2 regions of the Lutispora sp. genome follow, and region 1 is predicted to be linked to the other one. Evidence: a T-box and tRNA genes for the amino acid it is inferred to sense, from the RefSeq annotation. Region 1 holds a T-box; the other holds one or more tRNA genes.
What was found. A T-box is a leader RNA that pairs with one kind of tRNA and senses whether it is charged. The one in region 1 lies ahead of serS (serine--tRNA ligase), so its partner is inferred to be a tRNA-Ser.
Positions count from the first base shown of each region.

Region 2: it has a tRNA-Ser gene. The T-box ahead of serS (serine--tRNA ligase) is inferred to sense a tRNA for this amino acid. The anticodon was not compared.

Region 1 is NZ_JAWLCK010000109.1:4,869-8,439, reverse strand. Features, by position in the region: gene serS (serine--tRNA ligase) at 40-1,311, opposite strand; T-box leader at 1,362-1,559, opposite strand; gene proS (proline--tRNA ligase) at 1,629-3,074, opposite strand; gene ACESM9_RS12645 (DUF1015 domain-containing protein) at 3,408-3,571, opposite strand, start outside.
Region 2 is NZ_JAWLCK010000056.1:11,712-15,282, forward strand. Features, by position in the region: gene ACESM9_RS09240 (S1C family serine protease) at 1-1,058, shown strand, start outside; gene ACESM9_RS09245 (GNAT family N-acetyltransferase) at 1,183-2,034, shown strand; tRNA gene ACESM9_RS09250 (tRNA-Ser) at 2,097-2,190, shown strand; gene ACESM9_RS09255 (HD-GYP domain-containing protein) at 2,255-2,845, opposite strand; gene ACESM9_RS09260 (hypothetical protein) at 3,474-3,571, shown strand, end outside.

The DNA of each region.
Region 1 (3,571 bases):
TTTAAATGATTAGCGCCATTGAACTTTTAGCTCTTTCTGCTATTTACTTATCTTATCTATGCCACCCATATAAGGTCTTAATACTTCCGGTATAAGGACACTTCCGTCTTCCTGCTGGAAGTTTTCCAGTATAGCTGCCACAGTTCTGCCTACTGCCACTCCTGAACCATTGAGAGTATGAACAAATCTAGCCTTATCCTTTGGATTTTCCTTGAATTTTATGTCTGCTCTTCTGGCCTGGAAATCCTCAAAGTTACTGCAGCTTGAGATTTCTACATATCTGTTGTAGCTAGGCATCCACACCTCCAAGTCATAGGTCTTGGCTGATGAAAATCCTATGTCTCCTGCACATAAGCATACAACTCTATATGGTAAGCCTAATAATTGAAGGATTCTCTCTGCATCATTGGTTAGTGATTCAAGCTCCTCATAGGAATGATCCGGATGAGCGAATTTCACCAGCTCAACCTTGTTAAACTGATGCTGTCTGATAAGCCCTCTGGTATCTCTTCCTGCTGAGCCGGCTTCTGCTCTGAAGCAAGCACTGTAGGCAGTATATTTTATTGGGAACTCTACTCCCTCCAATATCTCTTCTCTGTGTATATTGGTAACAGGTACTTCTGCTGTTGGTATAAGGTAATAATCGGTGTTGTTCACCTTAAACATATCCTCTTCAAATTTAGGCAGTTGTCCTGTCCCCTGCATGCTTTTGCTGTTAGCCATATAGGGGGGTAATATCTCAGTGTATCCATGAGCTATATGAGTATCAAGCATGAAGTTTATCAATGCTCTTTCAAGTCTTGCCCCTAGGCCTCTATAAAATGTAAATCTGGTACCTGTAACCTTTCCAGCTGTAGCAAAATCCAGTATTCCCAAATCCTCTCCAATATCCCAATGAGCTTTTGGTTCATAAGGGAATTTAGTAGGTTCTCCCCATTTTCTCATTTCTTTATTGTCTTCATCTGATTTGCCATCAGGTATGCTGTCATTAGGTGTATTGGGTATGGTCAAAAGCACTTGTGTGATTTTATCTTCTATTTCTCTTACCTTATCATCATCTTCTTTAATCTTATCAGAAACAACTTTCATCTCTGCAATTAAGTCATCAGCATTGCCCTTCGCCTTCTTGATCTTTGCGATTTCTTCGGATACTTTGTTTCTCTTGGCTTTCAGCTCTTCAACAGAAGCCAGCATATCCCTTCTCTTTTCATCCAGTTCCAGAATCTCAGAGATTCTATATTCCCCGCCTCTTCTTTTAAGCTTTCTTATGACTTCTTCAGGATTGGCTCTTATTTCTCTTATATCCAACATAATCTTTTCCTCCTTATTAATTTCTTAAAAAATAAAACCTTTCGCACCCATAAAGGGACGAAAGGTTATCCGCGTTGCCACCCTAGTTAGCAGCATGTGCTGCTCTCTCAAGTATTTAACGGTTTTCACCGTTCCTGCTCATCACAGTCTGCTCCGGGATGGAATTCAATGCCTTGCCCATCGGCTCCCACCAGCCGCCGACTCTCTTTATGGCAGTTACATTTACTTTTTCCCATCAATGCATTTCCAATATATGATTGTAATATATATTACTACTTATTATTGAAAATTTCAAGCAGTTTATACAAAAATGTTATCTAGTACGCCTTTGCTATATAGATCATATGCTCTGCCTTCTTACCGCAGAAGGGACATGTATCTCCCAAGTGCTCCTGTTCAAAGGGGAGACATCTTATAGTAGCTGCAGTTTCCTCCTTCAACTTGTCTTCGCATTCCCTGCTGCCGCACCACATGGTCTTTACAAATCCGGGAGTCTCTTTCATTATCTTCTTTATTTCTTCATAATCTGTAGTTGTATAGGTCTTTTCTTCTCTATTTTTTAATGCGTTATTAAACATGGTTTGATGAATATCGTCCAATATCTCCTGTATTTTTTCTGTCAAGCCCTCCATAGGCAATGTGAATTTCTCTAGTGTGTCTCTCCTTACTGCTGTAACCTGACCCTTCTCAATATCCTTGGGCCCTATCTCCAGTCTTAGAGGTACACCTTTCATCTCCCAATAGTTAAACTTCCAGCCTGGGCTGTAAGTATCCCTATCATCGAATTCCACTCTGAAGGTCTTAGCTAATTCATTCTTGATTTCCAACGCCTTATCCAATACACCTTCTTTATGGAAAGCTATTGGCAGAACTACAACTTGTATTGGTGCGACTCTAGGTGGCATCTTCAAGCCTCTATTGTCTCCATGGGTCATAATTATTCCGCCTATTAGTCTTGTTGAAACGCCCCAGGATGTACTCCAGCCATATTTCAATACGCCATCTCTATCCAGGTATTGAATATCAAACATCTTAGCAAAATTCTGGCCTAGATTATGGGATGTGCCTGCCTGTAAAGCCTTGCCGTCATGCATCATTGCTTCCATGGTATAGGTCTTGTTGGCACCTGCAAATTTTTCCTTTTCACTCTTTTGGCCAAGGATTACAGGCATAGCCAATTCATCCTCTGCCACTTGTCTGTATACTTCCAGCATCTTTAATGTTTCTTCCTGAGCCTCTTCCTCAGTGGCATGAACTGTATGGCCTTCCTGCCATAAGAATTCAGCGGTTCTAAGGAAGGGTCTTGTTGTCTTCTCCCATCTGATCACATTTGCCCATTGATTGATCAATACAGGCAAATCCCTATAGGATTGAACCCACTTGGAATACATGGTACAGATTATGGTTTCTGAAGTTGGTCTGATAAACAGCCTTTCAGCAAGCTCCTCATTACCTCCATGGGTAACCCACAAAACTTCAGGAGCAAAGCCTTCGAAATGATCTGCTTCCTTCTTTAAAAAGCTTTCCGGAATCAACAAAGGGAAATAAGCATTCTTGTGGCCTGTTTCTTTAAATCTTCTATCCGTAACCCTTTGTATCTCTTCCCATACTCCATATCCATAAGGTTTGATAACCATGCATCCTTTTACAGGCGCATAGTCTACCATATCAGTTTTAAGTATGACATCCGTATACCATTGGGAAAAATCCTCTTCCATTGGGGTAATCTCTTTTACAAAATCCTGCTCTTTTTTCTTTCCCATGAATTTTCACTCCTTCATTCAATATTTTATCCTAAAAAATAAACCTTCATCTCCATAATGGGACGAAGGTTGTGTTCGCGGTACCACCCAACTTAGCATGAATGCTCATGCCATCTCTAAGCCAGTAACGACGGCTCACCGGTTGATTCATCACCAACAACTCTGAGGTGGGTCGGAGTAGCTCTCACCTGAAAAACCTTTCAGCCTATGGGTTTTTCTCTCTATTGGTTTGCTTGCTCTTCTTTCCTCTTCATTGCCTAATATATTCAGGCTTATTATATATTATTGTGCAAATATCGTCAATAATATTTACTTTTGATCAAGAAGGTTTTTTCATTCCAGTTCATGTATAAACAGCCCACTTCTCAGCTTAGGCTCGAACCAGGTTGACTTGGGAGGCATTACTTTTCCAAGATCCGCTATTCTCATCAAATCCTCAACACTTGTAGGATAAAGGGAAAAGGCTACAGCCATGCCTTCCTCCACTCTTTTCTCCA
Region 2 (3,571 bases), on a different contig from region 1:
TAACATTAGCCATAGGTTTGGCTTTTGGCTCTGCATTCGGATTTCTAGCGGACAATATAATAGATAACCTGGAAGGCAAAAATGCGGTCTATGCAAGCCAAGGAAATCAATATAACTATGTTATAGACAAGACCGTTTCACCAGTGGTACCTATAGCAAAAAAAGTATCCCCTTCCATTGTGGCTATCAGGATTAAGAAAAGCGTACAAGACTTTTTTGGATTTACTTACGAAAGTGAGGGCAACGGCTCAGGTATAATAATTGACAACCAGGGGCATATAGTAACCAACAATCATGTAATAGACGGTTCAGATAATATAATAGTAGTTCTCCATGACGGTAGAGAATTATCTGCAAAAGTAGTAGGCAGAGATGTGCAGACAGATCTAGCTGTTATAAAGGTGGAAGAAAAGAATCTGCCCTATGCAGAACTGGGAGATTCATCTACCCTGGAAGTAGGCGAACTTGCAGTTGCTATAGGAAGCCCAATGGGCACAGATTATGCAGGCTCTGTGACAGCAGGAATCATAAGTGGTCTAAACAGAGAACTGTTTGTTGGAAACAGATCAATGAAGCTTATACAGACAGATGCTGCAATAAATCCTGGTAACAGCGGAGGTGCCTTAGTAAATTCTGAAGGCAAGGTAGTAGGAATAAACACTCTTAAGCTGGTAAGGAGCCAGGTAGAAGGCATGGGATTTGCAATTCCCATAAATGAAGCTAAGCCAATAATACAGCAATTGATAGAGAACAAAAAGGTATCAAGACCATATCTGGGAATTACAGGCCAAACTATAGATGAGAAAACAGCAAAACAGTATGATGTTCCCCAGGGAGTTTTAATCAGGCAGGTTATAGATGGAAGCGGAGCTGACAAGGCAGGACTGGTGAGAGGCGATATAATCACAAAGATCGATGATGAAAGGGTAACTACCATAGAACAACTGCAAAAAATAATTCAAAGTAAAAAAGTCGGAGATGTTTTAAAAGTGGAAGCTTACGGAGAATTGAACAGATATAAAACTGTAGAAGTGAAGCTGACAGAAAGCGATAACTAGGAGAAGCAGGCATAGGAGCCTGCTTTTAACATTTTTTTCTTTCTGATGAGTAAAAGTTGTGATATAATCTTACCAAAGATGTGGGGGGACATTGCGCCACCTCATTCTAATAGAATGGTAGGTGATGATTGTGGTTTTTAAAAATTGTAATGATGTGGACTTTGAAATGGTGTATCAATGTTTTAACGAAGGATTTTCAGATTACATTGTTAAGTTTGACTTACCTTTAGAAGCATTTAGAAAAAGATTTTTTGGCCCTGAAGGCAATGAATTGAAGCATTCTTTCATTGCCATAGAAAAAAATAGACCTGTAGGGCTTGTTTTAGGCGGTATAAAAGATTATCAGGGGATAAAAACTATGAGATGCGGTGCTTTTTGTATTGTTCCAGATTACAGAGGAACGGGAATCGCCGATGAACTGTTTTATCTTCATAAAGAAAGGGCCATCAGTGAAGGTTGCAGCCAAATGATGTTGGAAAATATAATAGGGAATGACAGAGCACTGAATTTCTACAAAAAACATGGCTATGAAAAAATATACGAACTCCAATATTTTCAATTATCCGATTTAAGCAAATTGAAGAATTTCAATAATGAATATGACATAAAACCTGTGGAGTTTAGCCAACTGGAAGATGTCAGAGAACGAATGGGAGATGTGTACATAAACTGGCAAAATGATTTCCCCTATATAGAGAAGTCGGAAGGACAGCATAATTATGGTGCTTTTATGGATAATAAGATGGTGGGCATATTGAGCATAAATGAGTATGGCAGAATAAATTTGATTTGGGTTGACAAAAAATATAGAGGACAGAAAATTGGCTCAGCTCTTCTTAGCAACGCAATAGAAATGCTGAATCTGACAAAGCTTGGCACAAGCTTTCCAAACAATCATACTTTATATGGTTTCTATAGAAAATTAGGATTTGAAAAAGAAAAAATAGCTCAATACGAAATGTATATGACTCTTTGATAAATTTTCATGTTGCCAATTAGTTTTTTTTCTAGTATAATAACATAGTGCGAGCAGCAAACGGAGAGATGGCTGAGCTGGTCGAAGGCGCACGACTGGAAATCGTGTGTACCTACAAAACGGGTACCGAGGGTTCGAATCCCTCTCTCTCCGCCATACATAGTAAAATGAAGGCTTTCATCGATGTGATGAAAGCCTGTTTTGATTTTTTATTAAGCTGTTACCTGTCGACTATTGAATCCAAATTGTTGATAAAGACTTTAAACATTTCCGGATCAAACTGTCCATTGAAATTTTTCATCATATTTACTGCTTCATCTGCTGTAAAGGCTTTTCTGTATGGTCTGTCGGATGTCAAAGCATCATATACATCACATATGCTTATAATTCGCGCCACAACGGGTATTTCTTCTTCCTTGAGTCTAATTGGGTAACCTTTTCCGTCCCAGCGTTCATGATGATAGAAAGCCGCATACTGCATCTCTTTTGGCATGAGATATTTTTTCATCATTATATATCCCAGACTTGAATGCTTTTTAATAATATCAAATTCATTATCCTGTAATTCGCTTTCTTTATTCAAAATATTCAGATCTACCTTCAATTTGCCTATATCATGGAACAACCCGGAGTAATACATTATTCTGTCATCTATATCGGTACCCAGAAGTTTATTAAGTCTTGTGGAGTATCTTGCCACATTTTGTGAATGTACATATGTATTATTGTCAAACTTAAGCAGTTCTGTTAGTGTGTTAATTTTCTTATAAAAAATATCTTTTGGCCATGCGATGCCCTGTACAAAATTCAAAAGAATCCTCCTCGTTTATATACTAATAATAAAAACCATGGTGCTATACATGCCATGGCTGAAAAACCTATTTTGATGTCTCAGTTGTCATAGAAAAATCACCTTAAACTCGTACCTTCACGTCCCTGCTTTTCGCTAGACTTGCCTTTATCGTATAGCGTCATATAATCTTTAATATATATGGTTTAGAATATATGTTATAGAACATTATGGAATTAAATCCAACCATTTCATTATATTTTTATACAGCTTTTATGTCAATATATATTTTCACATTATTTAATTTAAATTTCATGTAGTGAAATCGTCAACTCTGTTAAATGTAGAGAAAACTCGCATTTTTGGTGAATAGATTTTACCAGCAATGCAGACAGTTATAAATTCAAACAGACATTGTTCAACCGATCAAGCAATAACTAATCTTATATTTAGGTGGCCAAAAATTCGAACTGCTAGCGATCAACTGTTGCCATGGGAATTGCATCTAAAACGAGGAACAATACACCACAAGGAAAGCAATCGAATCCTACCAACTTGAAGGGAGTGTGCACCAAAATTGACAGTATTTACAAATATGTCTATAATTAAGGTGAACTTGATAAATTTATCAATGAAGGGGGTGTGGATTGTGGAAAAAATAGTTTATAGTGAGATTGTTGAATTTAATAGGTGTATTGACAAGATAAAAGGGCTTAAAAATATTTATAGAGCAGATAGCAAACTCAA